DNA from 4 places in the Streptomyces sp. P3 genome. Region 1 is predicted to be linked to each of the others. Evidence: riboswitches for the same ligand, from Rfam matches in the RefSeq annotation. Region 1 holds a riboswitch; each other region holds the start of a gene.

Region 1 (4,484 bases):
CCCTGATCGCCACAGACCTGGACGGAACGCTGCTCCGCGGCGACGACACCTTCTCCGACCGGTCGCTCGACGCGCTCGCGCGGGTGGCCGCCGCCGGCGCACGCCACCTGGTGGTGACGGGACGGCCCGCACCCCGGGTGCGGCCGCTCCTCGAACGCCTGCACAGCAGGGGACTCGCGGTGTGCGGACAGGGTGCGCAGCTGTACGACGCCGGAGCGGACCGGCTGCTGTGGTCGGTCACTCTGGACCGGGAGCTGGCGGAGACCGCGCTCGGCAAGATCGAAGCGGAGGTCGGGCAGTTGTACGCGGCGGTCGACCAGGACGGTGTCGACGGGCTCACGCTCATCGAGCCGGGCTACCGGATGCCCCACCCGACGCTGCCGGCGCTGCGGGTCGGCAGTCGCGACGACCTTTGGTGCGAGCCGATCAGCAAGGTGCTGCTGCGTCATCCCACCCTGTCCGACGACGAGTTGGCGGCGACGGCCCGCTCGGTGGTGGGCTCGCTCGCGACGGTCACCATGTCGGGTCCCGGCACGGTCGAACTGCAGCCCTGCGGGATCACCAAGGCGACGGGCCTGGCGCTGGCCGCGGAACACCTCGGGCTGCGGCCCGAGGACACCGTCGCCTTCGGGGACATGCCCAACGACATCCCGATGTTCGACTGGGCGGCGCGCGGTGTCGCCATGGCCAACGCCCATCCCGAACTCAGGGCAGTGGCCGACGAGGTGACGACGTCGAACGAGGACGACGGCGTGGCCGTCGTCCTCGAAAGACTGTTTCCGTGAGCCGTGAGCCGTGAGCCGTGAGCCGTGAGCCGTGAGCCGTGAGCCGTGAGCCGTGAGCCGTGAGCCGTGAGCCGGTGACCGCGTGAGCCGGTGGCCGGCGACCGTCACTCAGCCAGCCAGCCAGCCAGCCAGCCAGCCAGCCAGCCATCCGACCGTCAGCCATCCGATGGTCAGCCGGCCGACCGTCAGCCGGCCAGCAGTCTGCCGGAAGGGCGTCAGTAGGCGCCGAAGACGTTGTCGATCGAGCCGTAACGCGAGGCCGCGTAGTTGCAGGCGGCGGTGATGTTCGCGACCGGGTCGTAGGAGTCCCAGGAGGTGCCCTCGACGTGGTACGCGCGGAAGGTCGGGTCGATGACCTGCAGCAGGCCCTTGGACGGGATGCCCGCGGCGGCGTTGGAGTCCCAGAGGTTGATGGCGTAGGGGTTGCCCGAGGACTCGCGGATGACGTTGCGGTAGATGCCGTTGTACGTCCCCGGAATGCCGTGCTGCGACATGACCTGCAGGGAGGCGCGGATCCAGCCGTCGAGGTTGTCGGAGTAGCCGAGGCTGCTCGCGGTGGCGACGGTCGGTGCGGTGGCCGCGGAGGCGGTGGTGGCACCGATGAGCGGGAGCGCCAGTACGGCGACTCCGGTGCCGGCGACGGCGAGCTTGCGGGCGAGGCGGGAGGTGCGGGTGGAGCGCTGAGCGGCAGCGGACATGACGAGTTTTCCTCTCCGTCGCCTGCGAGGTGAGCTGTCGGGTTCGGGCGGGAGCTGCCCGGTCGCGTCCTGACGGTCGTGACTTCACCCCAAGCCATAGCGGATTGCCCGAAAAGATCTGGATGTCCAGAACGTCAGGGCAATTCGCTGCGGCGACCTACCTGGTTCCCCCGCTCCTGCCATGCGTTTCTCGGTGGGTGTTACGGGCGGCGGCAGGATTAGGCGTCCGCCCGACAGGCCGGGAACGTATGCGAGAGCACATGTCCGGAACAAGTGCCGGATTCACAGATGATCCCTATTGACCTTGGTCTGTGCCGTATGGGGTGCTTGATCCTTTGTGGGTGCAAAGCGTCAACTCGCTTGGCTGGGCGGTGGATCCAGGGATGGTGGATCATGACCGTTATGTCGGTGCCAGTGAGCCATGTCACGAGGAATCACGAGAGCGACTAATCGGGCATTAGCCTCAACTCGCTTGTTATGGAACATGGGAGAGGCGGATGGCTCTCTGTCGTACCCCCTGCGCTTCCCGTCGTGCTCCCCGTCGTGATCTCTGCACCCCTGCACCCCTGCACCCCTGCACCCCTGCGCCGCTGCGCCGCTGCGCCGCTGCCCACCTGCCCTGGCCCGCGTATCCCTGCCCCTGCTCGCGTGGCTGTGTGCCAGTGGTCCGCAGCCGTGCTTCCTGCCGTGCGCCCGTTGCGCCGGGATGGCTCCCGTGCGGCATGCGCGTGTCGTTCCGGCAGGGGCGGGCGGAGCCCGGGGCGGGGCCTGGGGCCGGTCGAGGCGGGGCTGGGTTCGTCGCCGGTCCGAGGCGGAAGGCTCGGTCGGGCGTCGGCCTCGGCGTGGAACATGATTCGGTGCTCCGCGGCAACCCGATGAGCATCTCTTCGTATGGGCTGATCAGAAACATCGAGGACGCGATCGGATACGGTCTGGCCCGATGCGTGCGCCTCGCGGGCGAGTGCATTCGCCCCCGGGGGACGTGGGGGCTATCAGTGATCGAAACGTGACCGGATACGCTGACTCGAGTGATGGCAGCGACCTATCGACATACCGCGTAATCGCCAGTAGACACCAGCAGACAGGAGACCCCTCGTGACCGTCGTCGGGCCGTTCGGGCTGAGCGTGCGGGACCAGGCTCTGGAAGCCGATGTCCAGGCCGGATTGGCGGCTGTCGAGGAAGGCTTGCTCGAGGCCACCAAGAGTGAGGTTCCGTTCATCACGGAGGCCGCCCAGCACCTGGTGCGGGCGGGCGGGAAGCGGTTCCGTCCGCTGCTCGTGATGCTCGCGTCGCAGTTCGGGGACAGGCACGCGCCGGGCATCGTGCCGTCTGCCGTGGTGGTGGAGCTGACGCACCTGGCCACGCTGTACCACGACGACGTGATGGACGAGGCCGCCGTGCGACGCGGGGTTCCCAGCGCGAACGCCCGCTGGGGCAACTCGGTGGCCGTCCTCACCGGTGACTTCCTCTTCGCGCGCGCCTCGCACATCCTGGCCGACCTCGGTCCGGAGGCGGTGCGGGTGCAGGCGGAGGCGTTCGAGCGGCTGGTCACCGGCCAGATCCTGGAGACGGCGGGGCCCACGGACGGACGGGACCCGGTCGAGCACTACCTCGACGTGCTCGGCGGCAAGACCGGTTCGCTGGTCGCGGTGGCCTGCCGGTTCGGCGCCATGATGTCGGGCGCCGACGAGACGGTCGTCGACGTGCTGACGCAGTACGGCGAGCGGCTCGGCGTCGCCTTCCAGCTGGCGGACGACGTGCTGGACATCGCGTCCGACTCGCACGAGTCCGGCAAGACGCCCGGCACCGATCTCCGCGAGGGCGTGCCCACCCTGCCGGTGCTGCGGCTGCGGGAGCGGGCCGCGCGCCTGTCCCTGCCCGACGACGTCGCGCTGTGCGAGCTGCTGGACTCCGACCTGAGTGACGACGCCCGGCTCGCCGAGGCCATCGAGGCCCTCCGGGCCCACCCGGCGCTGGAGCAGGCCCGCCGGGACACCGTGCGGTACGCGAACGACGCGCGGGCCGCGCTGGCGCCGCTGCGTGAGTGCGATGCGAAGGCGGCGCTGATGGAGCTCTGCGACGCGGTGGTCCACAGGGCGGGCTGAACCCTCCCCGCGGGGCCCGATCACTGATCGCCGACCGGCCGAGCCGTCGGGTTACCGAACGATCCAGCCGTTGGTCTGCCGTGCCACCGAGCCGTCCGGCGGCCGCGCTGTCGCGCTGTCGTGCCACCCAGCCGTCCGGCTGCCGAGCCCGGGGTCGTCCGGCGGGCCCGTGTGCGGGTCGTGCCGTCCGGCCGACCGGGCCGTGTGCGGGTCGTGCCGTCCGTGCCGATGTCGAGCCGTCGCTACCCCTACGGGTCGGCGGCCGTCTTGGCACTCTCGTGTCATACCGCAGGTGTACGCGGAGTTGAGCCCTCGGGTTGACGCTTCCGAGGAGTCGATTTGGTCAGATGGGAACCACGGAAAACACCACTCCTCACCGATTCGGGTGAGAATGGCGGCTCGGGGTGGGACGTTCAGCGTGATGACCAGCCGCCGCCGACGACGGAGGTAAGGGACACATGGCACCGAAGGCATCCGACGACACCATGACCGGCGGGGAGGCCGACGACCTGCGCGTCGGACGGCGCAAGGCCGTGCGGTACGTCGTTCCGGTCACCGTGATCGGTGTCGCGGCCGCGACGATCGGACTGGTCCCGGCGCTCGCCGACTCCGGCGACCCCGACCTGCCGAAGATCACCGCACAGCAGCTCCTCGACAAGATCGCCGCTTCGGACGTGCAGCAGCTGTCCGGAACGGTGAAGATCACCACGGACCTCGGGCTGCCCGACCTCGGCGGTCTGGAGAGCGGCCTCCTCTCGGGGGTGGCCAAGGGCGACGACGGCTCGGCCGCCGATCCGTCCGCCAAGCTCACCGAACTCGCCTCAGGCACACACACGTTGCGCGTAGCCGCCGACGGTCCGGACCGGCAGAAGCTCTCGCTGCTGGAGAACGCCGC
Region 2 (4,484 bases), 1.3 Mb from region 1:
CCGCAGACCGGTCATGTTTACGGGAGGTTGCGAGGTCCTCACACGGTCTGCGCTCTCGGATCCCCTGGAGAACCGCAGCCGGTGCGCGAGCGTCGCGCGCTCGGTGTGCAGCGCCGTGACAGCCCGCGCGCGCTCCCCGTCGCCGCGCGTCACCGCGTCCACGATGGCGCCGTGCTCCGCCCAGGACGCCACGGGATCGGCCGGCGCCTCCACCGCGTACATCCAGGCGATCTTGTGCCGGAGCTGGGTGAGCATCGACGAGAGGGCGGGACTTCCGGAGGCCTGTGCGAGCGTCTCGTGGAACCAGCCCCCAAGAGAGCGCAGATCCTCGCTGTTGCCTCTCCTGGCCCGCTCCTGACCCAGCCGGACCAGGCCGCGCAGCACCTTCAGATGGGCCTCCGTGCGCCGCTGGGCGGCCCGGGAGGCACCGAGCGGCTCCAGCAGCAGCCGCATCTCCAGCAGGTCCGCGGCCTCCTGCTCGGTGGGCTCCGCCACACACGCGCCCGCGTGCCGCCGGGTGACGACGAAGCCCTCGGCCTCCAGTGTGCGCAGCGCCTCGCGGACGGGGACACGCGAGACGCCGTAGCGACGGGCGAGGAGTTCCTCGGTGAGGCGGCTGCCGCGTTCGTAGACACCCGCGACGATGTCGTCCCGGATGGCCGTGCACACCGAGTGCGCCGGAATTCGCATGACGGACCTCCGCCTTAATCCCCGTGAAACGTCGACGGTTGACGTGTGTTCCGTGACTCTATTGCAATGAGCGGGAATTTCCGACGGGGAGCCGGAATCCAGGGATATTTTTTGGACAGCGGACCCCCGGAAACGGCGAAAGCCCCGGCCGAGGGGCCGGGGCCGAACGATCTGTCGCCGTCATTCGTCAGACGTTGACGCCGTGCCCCCGGAGATAGGCGACCGGGTCGATGTCCGAGCCGTACTCGGGGGTCGTGCGGGCCTCGAAGTGCAGATGCGGGCCGGTGACGTTGCCCGTCGCGCCGGACAGCCCGATGCGCTGGCCCGGGGTGACCGTCTGGCCCACCGACACCTCGATGGACGACAGGTGACCGTACTGCGTGTACGTCCCGTCGTTCATCTTCAGGACGACCTGGTTGCCGTAGGCGCCGCCCCAGCCGGCCTCGACCACGGTGCCGGAGCCGACCGCGTGCACGGTGGTGCCGCTGGCCGCGTGGAAGTCGATGCCCGTGTGGCTGCCGGAGGACCACAGCGAGCTGCTGGCCTGGTAGCCGGTGGAGACGTAGGAGGCGGTGATCGGCGGCACGAAGGCGTTGAGACGCTTGCGCTCGGCCTCGCGGGCGGCACGCACGCGTGCCTCGCGCTCCTCCACGGCCTTCTTGGCGGCGGCCTTGCGGGAAGCCTCCTCGAAGGCGGCCTGCTTCTGCGCGGCGACCTGCTCGTCGACCTGGTCGGCGACGGACTCGGCGACGGACTCGCCGGCCGTGACGACGGGGATCAGACCGGTCTGCTCGGGGGTGGGCTCGGCCGCGAAGGCCGGGGTGGAGGCGACGGTGGCCATCACACCGGTGGTGGTGAGCGCCGCCACGCCGACCGCGCGAGCGGTGGAGCGCTGCATCCGGCTGGGCCGGCGGTGCTTCCCGGTGGCGCAGGTGAACGCCATGAAGTCAGGGGTGTCCTTTCCTTCCCTCTCGCCTACCGGGTTAGCTGACGGGTTCGGAGCAGGAAGGTCTCCTACGGACCCCCTCGCGTGCACGCGGGCGTCCGATTCACCCCAGGGACTTCACAAGTGGGTCCCCGGCTCCCCTGGCTCGCGCCGTACGGGGACTCGGCGATGACTGTCCGGTGCCGCGGCTGCGGCGCAGTGCCTGACGGACAGCCCGGATGAAGCTAAGCGGCGCGGGGATCAATCCTCAAACGGATCACGATTTTTGTAGCGCATCCCACAGAGCAGACAGGCAACCTCCACCCCAATTCGGACAAACAGAAGCCCTGGTGACGCTCGGTCGACCAGGGCCCCTGCGCGTGCGTGCCGTTGCCGCGGCGGCCGGTTGCTACTCGGCGGACACGACCTTCACCTCGCCGATGCCGAGGGCCTCGACGGGCTCCTTGATCCGGGCCGCGTCGCCCACCAGAACCGTCACCAGCCGGTCCACCGGGAAGGCGTTCACGGCCGCCGCGGTGGCCTCCACCGTGCCGGTCGCGGCGAGCTGCTGGTACAGCGTCGCCTGGTAGTCGTCGGGCAGGTGCTGCTCGACCTGGTCGGCCAGCGTGCTCGCGACGGCCGCCGCGGTCTCGAACTTCAGCGGCGCCACGCCGACCAGGTTCTGCACGGCGACGTCCCGCTCGGCGTCGGTCAGCCCTTCGGCGGCGAGGGTGCGCAGCACCTTCCACAGGTCGTCCAGCGCGGGACCGGTGTTCGGGGTGTCGACGGAGCCGCTGATGGCGAGCATCGCGGCGCCCGAGCCGTCCGGCGCGGACCGCAGGACCTGCCCGAAGGCGCGGACGCCGTAGGTGTAGCCCTTCTCCTCACGCAGGACGCGGTCCAGACGGGAGGTGAGGGTGCCGCCGAGACAGTAGGTGCCGAGCACCTGGGCGGGCCACACGCGGTCGTGCCGGTCGGCGCCGATCCGGCCGATCAGCAGCTGCGTCTGGACGGCGCCCGGGCGGTCCACGATGACGACCCGGCCGGCGTCGTCGGCGGTCACCGGGGGCACCGGCCGGGGCTCGGCGGCGGAGCCCGTCCAGGCGCCCAGGGTGTCGCCCAGGAGCGTGTCCAGATCGACCCCCGTGAGGTCGCCGACGACCACGGCGGTGGCCGTCGCGGGGCGGACGTGCTTGTCGTAGAAGGCCCGGACGGACGTGGAGTCGATCTTCTCTACCGTCTCGGCGGTGCCCTGCCGCGGACGCGACATACGGGCCGTGGCCGGGAACAGCTCCTTGGAGAGCTCCTTGGCGGCGCGCCGGGAGGGGTTGGCCAGCTCGTGCGGGATCTCGTCCAGGCGGTTGCGCACGAGGCGCTCGACCTCGCTGTCGGCGAACGCGGGCGCCCTGAGGGCGTCGGCGAGCAGACCGAGGCCCTTGGTCAGGCGCGAGGCCGGGACCTCGAGGCTGATGCGGACGCCGGGGTGGTCGGCGTGCGCGTCCAGGGTGGCGCCGCAGCGCTCCAGTTCGGCGGCGAACTCCTCGGCGGAGTGTTTGTCGGTGCCCTCGGTGAAGGCGCGCGCCATGATCGTGGCGAGGCCGTCGAGACCGGCCGGTTCCGCGTCCAGCGGGGCGTCGAGCAGGATCTCGACGGCGACGACCTGCTGACCGGGGCGGTGGCAGTGCAGCACAGTCAGGCCGTTGGCCAGGGCGGTGCGCTCGGGCGCCGGGAACGCCCACGGCTTGGCCTCGCCCGCCAGGGGCTGGGGGTGGAAGTCCATCGTGGCGAGCTCGGTCACCGGGCCGCCTCCTCGTTCTCGTCCTGGTCGGCGGGGGCTTCGGGGGCGGTGGGCTCGTAGACGAGCACCGCGCGGTTGTCGGGACGCAGGCGGGCCCGGGCGATCTCCCGCACCTCCTCGGCCGTCACGTCCAGCACCCGCTGGACCGCGGTCAGGGCGAGCTGCGGGTCGCCGAACAGGACGGCGAACCGGCACAGTTCGTCGGCGCGGCCGGCGACCGTGCCGAGGCGGTCGAGCCACTCGCGCTCCAACTGGGCCTGGGCGCGCTCCATCTCCTCGGCCGTGGGGCCCTCCTCGGCGAACCGGGCGAGCTCCTCGTCGATGGCCTCCTCGATGACGGGCACCTCGACGTCACCGGACGTCTTCACGTCCAGCCAGCCCAGGGAAGGTGCTCCGGCCAGCCGCAGCAGGCCGAAGCCGGCCGCCACCGCCGTACGGTCGCGGCGCACGAGCCGGTTGTAGAGGCGGGAGGACTCGCCGCCGCCGAGGACGGTGAGCGCCAGGTCGACGGCGTCGCACGCGCGCGTGCCGTCCTCGGGCAGACGGTAGGCCGCCATCAGGGCGCGGGCCGGCACCTCCTCCTCGACGACCTCCCGCACCTGCTCGCCGATGACGTCGGGCAGGGAGCCGTCGCGCGGGGCGGGCTTGCCGTCGTGCCCGGCGATGGAACCGAAGTACTTCTCGATCCAGGCGAGCGTCTGCTCCGGGTCGATGTCGCCGACCACGGACAGGACCGCGTTGTTGGGCGCGTAGTACGTGCGGAAGAACGCGCGCGCGTCCTCCAGCGTCGCTGCGTCCAGGTCGGCCATCGAGCCGATCGGCGTGTGGTGGTAGGGGTGGCCGTCGGGGTAGGCGAGAGCGGTGAGCTTCTCGAAGGCGGTGCCGTAGGGAACGTTGTCGTAACGCTGGCGGCGCTCGTTCTTGACGACGTCGCGCTGGTTCTCCATCGACTCGTCGTCGAGCGCGGTGAGCAGGGATCCCATGCGGTCGGCCTCCAGCCAGAGGGCGAGCTCCAGCTGGTGGGCGGGCATGGTCTCGAAGTAGTTGGTGCGCTCGAAACTGGTGGTGCCG
Region 3 (4,484 bases), 1.5 Mb from region 1:
CGCCCCGCTGGCCCGGCTTGAGGGCCAGACCGCGCTGGCCACTCTGCTCACCCGGCTTCCCGACCTTCGACTGGCGGTGGAACCAGCCGAGTTGAGGTGGCGCGGCGGCCTCATCATGCGCGGCCTGCGCACGCTGCCGGTCGAGTTCGCCCCGGTGTCCGGCCCGCGCTCCGGCGTCTGACGGTTCCGTCACAGCGGTGCGGGTCTGACCGGACGTCAGCGGATTGTGACCATGTGGCGAAGCAAAGGTGACCGATCCTCAAGTCTGTGATCTTCACGTGATCTGCGCGGCATTAACTTGTGACAAGTGATCGTCTGCCGATACGTTCACTCGTCAGCGCGACGCGTCAGCTCACTCGCCCGCGCCGGCACTGCTGTCCAGAGAAAGGCCCTCGCATGCTCTCCGGGAACGGTCGTCACCGTCGCCCCCGCCAGGCCCCCGCGCTGCTCGTCGCGGCCGGGGTGACCGGCTCCGCCATCGCCATCCCGCTGTTCGCCGCCTCCGGCGCGAGCGCCGCGGACGGCACGGTGTGGGACAAGGTGGCGCAGTGCGAGACCGGGGGCTCGTGGAGTGCCGACGGAGTCGGCGGCGAGTCCGGCGGCCTGAGCCTCACCCAGCAGGACTGGAACGCCTACGGCGGACTCGACTACGCGGCGAGCCCCGACCTGGCCAGCCGCAACCAGCAGATCGCCGTGGCGCAGAAGGTGCTCGCGGCCAAGGGCGTAGGCGCGTGGGGCACGTGCGGGCTGACCTCCGGGCTCACCAAGGAGAACGGCGCGCTGGCCGTGGACACCGGAGTGGCGGGCGATTCGTCGGAATCATCCGGCTCCTCGGGTTTGTCCGACCTGTCCAGGGGGTTGTCGGGTTCGTCGGGCTCGTCGAGCTCCTCGGATTCCGGCGGCTCGACCGGCTCCGGCGACTCCAGCGGTTCGACCGGGTCGTCCGACTCGCCTGACTCGTCCGGTGATTCCACGAGTTCACCCTCGGCGTCACCTTCGTCCCCTTCGTCACCATCGGCCGTCACGGGCGACTCCGACGGCGCCGGCCGTCAGGGAGGCCCGCGGGCGGCCGACGGCTCGCCCACGGGGACACCGGAAGCGGTCAACCCGGACAAGTCGGGCCAGGAGGCGGGTTCCTGGAACCTCGTCGACACCGGTTCCCTCGGCTCCGGCCGCCATCGCGGCACCACGGCCGACGAGCCGGCGGCCAAGGGTGCCGACATCGAGGCGGGCGGTGCGTCCACCGCCTCCGCGGGCCGGCACGCCGCGGCCACCTATGTGGTCCAGGAGGGCGACTCCCTCGCCTCCATCGCCGACTCCCTTGGCCTCCACGGCGGATGGCGTGCCCTCTACGCCGAGAACAAGGACGTCATCGGCGCCGATCCGAGCGACATCGCTCCCGGTCAGACCCTCGACACAGGGGTCCAATAGGGCGCAAAGCCCAAGAAAATCAGCGGGAGTTCACGTCACACTTCGCGGTGAATGTCCGCTTTGGTGAAAGTGTGGGATGAGTCTCAGAAGCCCTGATCGTCTTTGAAATTCCGCGGATCGCGTGTCTACGGTCGTGACCGCTCGGCAACCCGAGCCCCGGCCGTCGCAACGCCGAATCCTGCCAGCGGCTGCCCGGGAACAGTCGTCGCGTCAAGCGCCGTAGGCAGGAGCGGGGGACCCAAGGTAAGTGCCGAACCGGGAAGTCACCGGAGCGGCTTGGGGTGAAGCCACACCTCCACGGAGCGGAAGTCTCCGGCGGAGGAGTGGCCGGGCAACTCACACGGCCCGAACCCGACAGCTCACCTCGCAGGCGTCGGTGAGGGGATCCACCATGCTGTTTTCCGGTAAGGGCAAGCACCGCCGTCCGTCCAAGGCCACCCGTGCCGCCGCTCTGGCCGGCGTCACCGGCGTCGCCATCGCCGCACCGCTGCTGGCGGCCGGCAACGCCTCCGCCGCCACCGCCTCCGAGTGGGACGCGGTCGCCCAGTGCGAGTCCGGCGGCGACTGGTCCATCAACACCGGCAACGGCTACTACGGCGGCCTGCAGTTCTCGTCCTCCACCTGGGCCGCGTACGGCGGCACGCAGTACGCCTCGCAGGCCAACCAGGCCTCCAAGGCCCAGCAGATAGCCATCGGCGAGAAGGTCCTCGCGGGCCAGGGCAAGGGCGCCTGGCCGGTCTGCGGCAAGGGTCTGTCCGGCGCCTCCTACGACGGCGGCAGCGCCGCCTCCTCGAACTCGGGCTCCTCCGGCTCGTCGGACAGCGGCAGCAGCTCCCGCTCGACCGAGCAGAAGAGCAGCTCCCGCTCCACCGACCGTCCGGCGGCCGCCAAGAAGTCCAAGACGGTCACCACCCCGACCGGCAAGAAGGTCAAGAAGGGCGACGGCGAGTACAAGGTCGTCAAGGGCGACACCCTCAGCTCCATCGCCGAGAAGCACAAGGTCGAGGGTGGCTGGCAGAAGCTGTTCGAGCTGAACAAGGACATCGTCCAGGACGCCGACCTCATCTACCCGGGTCAGCAGCTGCACCTGAAGTGACAGCCGGCTGCCGACGCGGCCACCGTGCCCTCCCGATGAAGGTCGGCACCCTGAGAACCGCGTGACGGCCCCCCGTCCCCACGAGCCCCCCGTTCCGGTGCGTGTTCCCCCGTACGCACCGGGACGGGGTTTTCTCTTGCGCTCTTCCGGCCGGCGCGCTCCCGGCCGCCGCTCTTCCGGCCGTCGTTCGTCCAGCCGCCGCGCTCCCGGCCGGCGTTCTCCAGACCGCTTTCCTCCCGGCCGACGTTCTTCCGGCCGCTGCACTTCCGGCCTCCGGGCCTCCCGGCCGCCGTCCTTGCGGTCCTTCCGTTCCTTCGGGTCCTGTGGCAGCCGCCCGTCAGGCAGCCGTCCGTCAGGCCGTCGGCCTCCCGGGCCGCGTGGTGTTTTCCCGGCCTTTCGGGCCGCTTTCCCCAGCCGCTTTGTTCCGGACAGGAACAATGTGTACGGTCAGTCCGTCCACGGGACGGTCGGTCGGTGGCCGACGCCCCGGAGGCGGTTAGGCTCTAGGCGCAAGGCCACGCGCCGCGCACTTTCAGCGTCACATCCCATGAAGGAGATGCTCGTGCCGTCCATCGACGTCGTCGTAGCCCGGGAAATCCTGGACTCCCGAGGCAACCCCACGGTCGAGGTCGAGGTAGGCCTCGACGACGGCAGCACGGGTCGTGCCGCCGTTCCGTCCGGCGCCTCCACGGGTGCCTTCGAGGCCATCGAGCTGCGCGACGGTGACCCGAACCGCTACCAGGGCAAGGGTGTCGAGAAGGCCGTCCTCGCCGTCATCGAGCAGATCGGCCCGGAGCTCGTCGGCTACGACGCCACCGAGCAGCGCCTGATCGACCAGGCCATGTTCGACCTGGACGCCACCGACAACAAGGGCTCGCTCGGCGCCAACGCCATCCTCGGCGTCTCGCTCGCCGTCGCCCACGCCGCCTCCGAGGCCAGCGACCTGCCGCTGTTCCGCTACCTGGGCGGCCCGAACGCGCACCTGCTGCCCGTTCCGATGATGAACATCCTGAACGGCGGCTCGCACGCCGACTCCAACGTGGACATCCAGGAGTTCATGATCGCCCCGATCGGCGCGGAGTCCTTCTCCGAGGCCCTGCGCTGGGGCGCCGAGGTCTACCACACCCTCAAGAAGGTGCTGAAGACCAAGGGCCTGTCCACCGGCCTCGGCGACGAGGGCGGCTTCGCCCCGAACCTGGAGTCCAACCGCGCCGCGCTCGACCTCATCATCGAGGCCATCCAGCAGGCCGGTTACGTCCCCGGTGAGCAGATCGCGCTCGCGCTCGACGTCGCCGCGTCCGAGTTCTACAAGGACGGCAAGTACGAGTTCGAGGGCAAGTCCCGCTCGGCCGCCGAGATGACCGAGTACTACGAGGAGCTCGTCTCCGCGTACCCGCTCGTCTCCATCGAGGACCCGCTGTACGAGGACGACTGGGCCGGCTGGAAGGTCATCACCGACAAGCTGGGCGACAAGGTCCAGATCGTCGGCGACGACCTCTTCGTCACCAACCCGGAGCGCCTGGCCCGCGGCATCGACGAGGGCTCCGCCAACGCCCTGCTCGTCAAGGTCAACCAGATCGGCTCGCTGACCGAGACCCTGGACGCCGTCGAGATGGCCCAGCGCAACGGCTTCAAGTGCATGATGTCCCACCGCTCCGGCGAGACCGAGGACGTCACCATCGCCGACCTCGCCGTCGCGGTGAACTGTGGTCAGATCAAGACCGGCGCCCCGGCCCGCTCGGACCGCGTCGCCAAGTACAACCAGCTGCTGCGCATCGAGGAGATCCTCGACGACGCCGCGGTGTACGCGGGCCGCTCCGCCTTCCCGCGGTTCCGCTCCGCGAACCACTGAGCGCGGCAACGGCTGACCCCACCCGGGGTAAGGCCTAGCCAGTCGCACGAACGTCCCCGTACTCGGTCCCGTACCGTGTGCGGGGACGTACGCACGTGGGAGACG
Region 4 (4,484 bases), 6.5 Mb from region 1:
CGCGACGAGCAGCGGCTCGGTGTAGTCGTACAGCAGCGGGCGCACACCCGGCTCGCCCACGTAACGGCGCAGCCTGGTCGTGGTGTTGCCGTTGGCGCCGTAGCCCACGTAGTACGTCGTGAGGTGGTCGTACTCGGCGAGGGCGCCGCCGCGCGGGGTGGCGAAGAGATCGTCCGGGGAACGGACGTCGACGGCGTTCCAGAAGTTGTTGAGATCGGACACGCGGTCGTTGGGGCCGCCGGCGGACACGGGCGTGGCGACGTACTCGAGGACGTACGGCCCGTCGAGCCGCCGCGTGAACCAGACGGTCGCGCCGGCGGGCACGTCGATCTCGAGGCTCCCGCAGGAGGCGGCGACCGTGCCGCCCTGCTCCCGCTCGACGGCCCACCGGCCGAGCCCGTGCCGGAAGTCGTCGTGGGCGAGGAGCCGCCGGCGGCGGGGCGCGGCGCTCGCCGTCGTCGCGGGTGCGAGGGCGGCCAGGGCGGCGGAGGCGGCGAGTGTGCCGAATGCTCTGCGCGTCGTCGTCACGGGATGCGGCTCCTTCGGGTGGGACCGGGGCGGCGGGGCGGCTTCGGTGTGCGGCGGGCCCCGCGCAGACGCCCGGTCGGCGTCCGTCGGGTCCCGGGCCGACGCCGAAAGCGCTTGCCGTCTGACCGGACCACTGTGTCCGTATCGGCCTCGCCTGTCGACGGTGCGACCGGACACGCCACAGGACCGCAATCGAACGATCATGAATGAGCGGAGCCGGCGGTGTCCGTGACGCACGCACGCCGGACACGCCGAAGGCCGGCCCCGGATCGTGCGATCGGGGTCCGGCCTCGGGCTGCGTGTCGGGCGCGGGGGCGTCGGCGGTGTCAGCCGACGGAGACGCCGTGGGCGCGGAGGTAGGCGACCGGGTCGACGTCCGAGCCGTAGTCCGGCGTGGTGCGGATCTCGAAGTGCAGGTGCGGTCCGGTCACGTTGCCCGTCGCGCCGGAGAGCCCGACCTGCTGGCCCGCGCCGACGGTCTGGCCGGCCGAGACGGAGAGCTGGGACAGGTGGGCGTACTGGGCGTAGTAGCCGTCGTTCAGCTTGATGACGACCTGGTTGCCGTAGGCGCCGCCCCATCCCGCGGAGACGACGGTGCCCGCGGCGACGGCCTTCAGCGAGGTGCCGGTCGGGACGACGAAGTCGACGCCGGTGTGGTAGCCGCTGGACCACATGCTGCCCGACTGGTGGTACGGGGTGCCGACGGTCGCGCCGGACACGGGCAGGGTGAAGCCGCTCGCGCTGCTCTCGGCGGCCTGGGCGGCCGCCTTCGCGGAGGACCCGGAGGACGACGACTTCGACGCCTCCGGGGACTTCGAGGTCGTCGCGGACCTCGAGGACTTCGCGAAGGAGTGCGCCGAGGACGAAGAAGACGACGAACCGGACGACTTGGGGGCGCCGGACGCGGCCTTCGCGCCGATGGACAGCTTGAGGCCGGGGTGGATCAGCGAGGGGTCGGCGCCGACGGCCTCACGGTTGTCCTGGTACAGCTTCTTCCAGCCGCCGCCGACGTGCTGCTCGGCCGCGATCTTCGAGAGGTAGTCGCCGGAGCGCACGGTGTAGGTCGTGGCGGCGGACTTCCGGGTCACCGGAGCGGTCGGCGCGGCCTTTTGGGAAACCGTCTGCGCGACGGCCCGGGAGACGCCCTGGGGCGCGGACTCCGGAGTTGCCGCGTGGGCGCCGGAGGCGGCCATGAACGGAAGGGCGAGCGCGGCACCACCGGTTCCGGCGGCGGCTATGGAACGGGTGAGGCGCTGGGCCTTGGGACGGCGGTGCTTACCCTTCGCGGGCATGACGAATTCCTCTCCGGCGCCTGCGAGGTGAGCTGTCGGGTGCGGACTGGAGATGTCCGGCCGCGTCGGGACGCGGCTTTACCCCGAGCCTGTTCCGGGACCGGAACAGGCGGTGATGCCTGTGGGTCCCCCGCTCCTGCCGTGTACGGGTGAGTGTGCGGATTCCGGGCGGCGGCAGGATTGGGCGTCCGTCCGGATTGGTGTGGAACGTAAGCGACCGGGACGCACAGGGACAAGCAGAGGTTGCACGGTGATGGCTTTTATCTTGATCCGCCGCCTGAATTCCCGGTCACGCTCCGTGAATCAGAACAGCCTTTTCGGCGCAAGCACCCTGGAAATCCGCATGAATTACGTGAACATGACGGGCGACGTACGGTCACGGATATGACGCTGCTCACGTGACGCTTCTCCAGCTTTTCCTGTTCCAGAGCGAGTTGGAACGAAGAATCCAATTCGGACAGAAACCTCAGATGCGACGCAGTCGGATAACCGTCGCATCAAGGTCGCCTCGCAGCCCCGTGCCCATTCCGTGATGCAGAAGCACCGCACCTCGGTGGATTTCACCAGTTTCACGGCATTCGTACGACGCCGTCGGGTCGAGTCCGCGCAGCCGCAGCGCCGGAACGGGCTCGCCGAACCGCTGCGCCTGGAGCCAGGCGAGGACGACCGTCTCGTCGCCGAGCACGTACTGGACGGCGCTCAGGCCGCCCGCCGGGGGACGCAGCCGATACAGGTCGCCCTGCTGCACGATCGTCCGGATGTCCTTGTAGAGGTCCACCCACCGGCGGGCCTCGGCGAGCTCCTCCTCACTCCACTCGGCGAGGTCCCCGCCGACGCCGAGCACCCCGGCCATCGCGCTGACGAACCGGAAGCGCAGCGAGCTGACCCGCCCGTTGAGCTGCGTGTTGGGGCTGTCGGTGACCCACGCGGCCATGACCCGGGCGGGGTGGATCTGGCTGAAGCCGTGCTGGATGTCGAGCCGGTCCAGCGGGTCGGTGTTGTCGGAGGTCCACACCTGGTCGGTGCGGCTCATGATCCCCAGGTCGACTCGTCCGCCGCCGCCCGAGCAGGACTCGAAGGCGACGCCCGGGTGGGCCGCCCGCAGCCGGTCCAGGAGGCCGTACAGGGCCCGTACGTGGTCCACCCACAGGCGTTGCGGGTAGGGGTCGTCCGGCCAGCCGGCGTCGGTGAAGCAGCGGTTGAAGTCCCACTTGACGTAGTCGATCGGCGCGCTGGACAAGAGCCCGTCCAGCTGTTCCCAGAGGTATTCCCGGACGTCTTCACGCGCGAGGTTCAACATGAGCTGATTACGGAACTCCGTCCGCTTTCGTCCTGTTTGGAACTGTACCCAGTCCGGGTGCGCCCGGTAGAGGTCGCTGTCCGGGTTGACCATCTCGGGCTCCACCCAGATGCCGAACTGCATGCCGAGGGCGCGCACGTAGTCGGCGAGGGGCTTCAGCCCGTTCGGGAAGCGGTCCGGGTTGGGCTGCCAGTCGCCGAGCCCGGCGTGGTCGCCGGTGCGGGCCCCGAACCAGCCGTCGTCCACCACGAAGAGCTCGACGCCGATCGCCGCGGCGCGCCGGGCGAGGGTCGCCTGCTGCTCCTCGGAGATGTCGAAGTAGGTGGCCTCCCAGGAGTTGAACAGCACCGGCCGGTCCTGCTCGGCGTCCGGGACGACATGGGCCCGCTGGTAGGCGTGCCAGGCGCGGCTCGCCCCGCCGAAGCCGGCGTCGCTCCACAGGCCGGCGAAGACCGGCGTGGTGAAGGAGTCGCCCGCCGCGAGACGCAGCAGGCCCGAGTCGTCGTACCCGGCGCCGCCGGTGATCTGCACGCGCGCGTCGGGGAGCCGGGCGACGGCGATCCGCCAGGATCCCGACCAGCCGAGGGCACAGCCGTAGACCTCGCCGCGCTCCTCGATGGCGTCGGTGTCGAGGGCGACCCAGGGCAGGTGCTGGTGGCCGGTGTGGCCGCGACGGCTGCCGATGACCGTCTCGCCGTGGCCGAGCGGGGTGCGCGCGAGCCGCGACTCGGCGGCCCAACGGCCGTGCAGCTGCGACAGCCGCCAGTCGTCCCGCTCGGGCAGGGTCCAGGTGGCCGAGTCCGCGCGGAGCAGCTCCAGCGGCTGCTCGCCCTCGTTGCGCAGGGTCGTCCACCGCTCGACGACGTCGCCGCGCATCCGGTAGTGCAGGGTGACGGCGAGTCCGTTGTCCCGGAAGCGCAGCCGCAGTTCGTCGCCGTCCCGCTCGTGCGCCTCGAAGGTCCACTCGGTGCCGCGACGCTCGTCGGTACGCACCGACAGGGCGGGCCGGACGAACCGGGGGCCACCCTCGACCGGGTACTCCTCACGGCCGTCGAGCGGGGACTCGAAGGACGCCCCGCGCTCCGACCACGGAAGCGCGGCCAGGGCCTCGGCGTCGGCGAGGGCGATGGCCGGGCCCCAGTGCAGATGGACCAGTTCGTCCGCCTCGGTGAGGTGGAGGGCATAACTGCTGGTGGGCCCGGAAAGGACCCAGGTGCGGCCGGCGTCGGCGATCTCGGGCATCAAAAACCCCCACTGATACGAACAGGTGCGATCAAGCGTCAACATCATCGAACGCGGTCCGCCCGTCGGGCAACTTCCGGCGGACGACGCCCCACCTGGGCGGACGTCCGACCTGGGCGGCC

The links. Region 1 has a riboswitch for cyclic di-AMP ahead of C6376_RS06165 (transglycosylase SLT domain-containing protein). Riboswitches for the same ligand answer to the same signal wherever they lie in the genome.
Region 2: linked by a shared signal. The riboswitch ahead of C6376_RS00220 (M23 family metallopeptidase) and the one ahead of C6376_RS06165 (transglycosylase SLT domain-containing protein) in region 1 are both predicted to bind cyclic di-AMP.
Region 3: linked by a shared signal. The riboswitch ahead of C6376_RS13165 (transglycosylase family protein) and the one ahead of C6376_RS06165 (transglycosylase SLT domain-containing protein) in region 1 are both predicted to bind cyclic di-AMP.
Region 4: linked by a shared signal. The riboswitch ahead of C6376_RS34880 (LysM peptidoglycan-binding domain-containing M23 family metallopeptidase) and the one ahead of C6376_RS06165 (transglycosylase SLT domain-containing protein) in region 1 are both predicted to bind cyclic di-AMP.

What each region holds. Positions count from the first base shown of each region.
Region 1 is NZ_CP028369.1:1,373,789-1,378,272, reverse strand. It holds gene C6376_RS06170 (HAD family hydrolase) at 1-785, shown strand, start outside; gene C6376_RS06165 (transglycosylase SLT domain-containing protein) at 1,001-1,483, opposite strand; cyclic di-AMP (ydaO/yuaA leader) riboswitch at 1,488-1,708, opposite strand; gene C6376_RS06160 (polyprenyl synthetase family protein) at 2,579-3,589, shown strand; gene C6376_RS06155 (outer membrane lipoprotein carrier protein LolA) at 4,048-4,484, shown strand, end outside.
Region 2 is NZ_CP028369.1:73,496-77,979, forward strand. It holds gene C6376_RS00215 (GntR family transcriptional regulator) at 1-690, opposite strand, end outside; gene C6376_RS00220 (M23 family metallopeptidase) at 878-1,633, opposite strand; cyclic di-AMP (ydaO/yuaA leader) riboswitch at 1,648-1,814, opposite strand; gene C6376_RS00225 (pitrilysin family protein) at 2,025-3,413, opposite strand; gene C6376_RS00230 (pitrilysin family protein) at 3,410-4,484, opposite strand, start outside.
Region 3 is NZ_CP028369.1:2,918,088-2,922,571, forward strand. It holds gene C6376_RS13155 (cytochrome P450) at 1-181, shown strand, start outside; gene C6376_RS13160 (transglycosylase family protein) at 397-1,431, shown strand; cyclic di-AMP (ydaO/yuaA leader) riboswitch at 1,637-1,819, shown strand; gene C6376_RS13165 (transglycosylase family protein) at 1,823-2,527, shown strand; gene eno (phosphopyruvate hydratase) at 3,084-4,379, shown strand.
Region 4 is NZ_CP028369.1:7,901,743-7,906,226, reverse strand. It holds gene C6376_RS34885 (DUF6250 domain-containing protein) at 1-528, opposite strand, end outside; gene C6376_RS34880 (LysM peptidoglycan-binding domain-containing M23 family metallopeptidase) at 855-1,820, opposite strand; cyclic di-AMP (ydaO/yuaA leader) riboswitch at 1,825-1,982, opposite strand; gene C6376_RS34875 (alpha-galactosidase) at 2,287-4,362, opposite strand.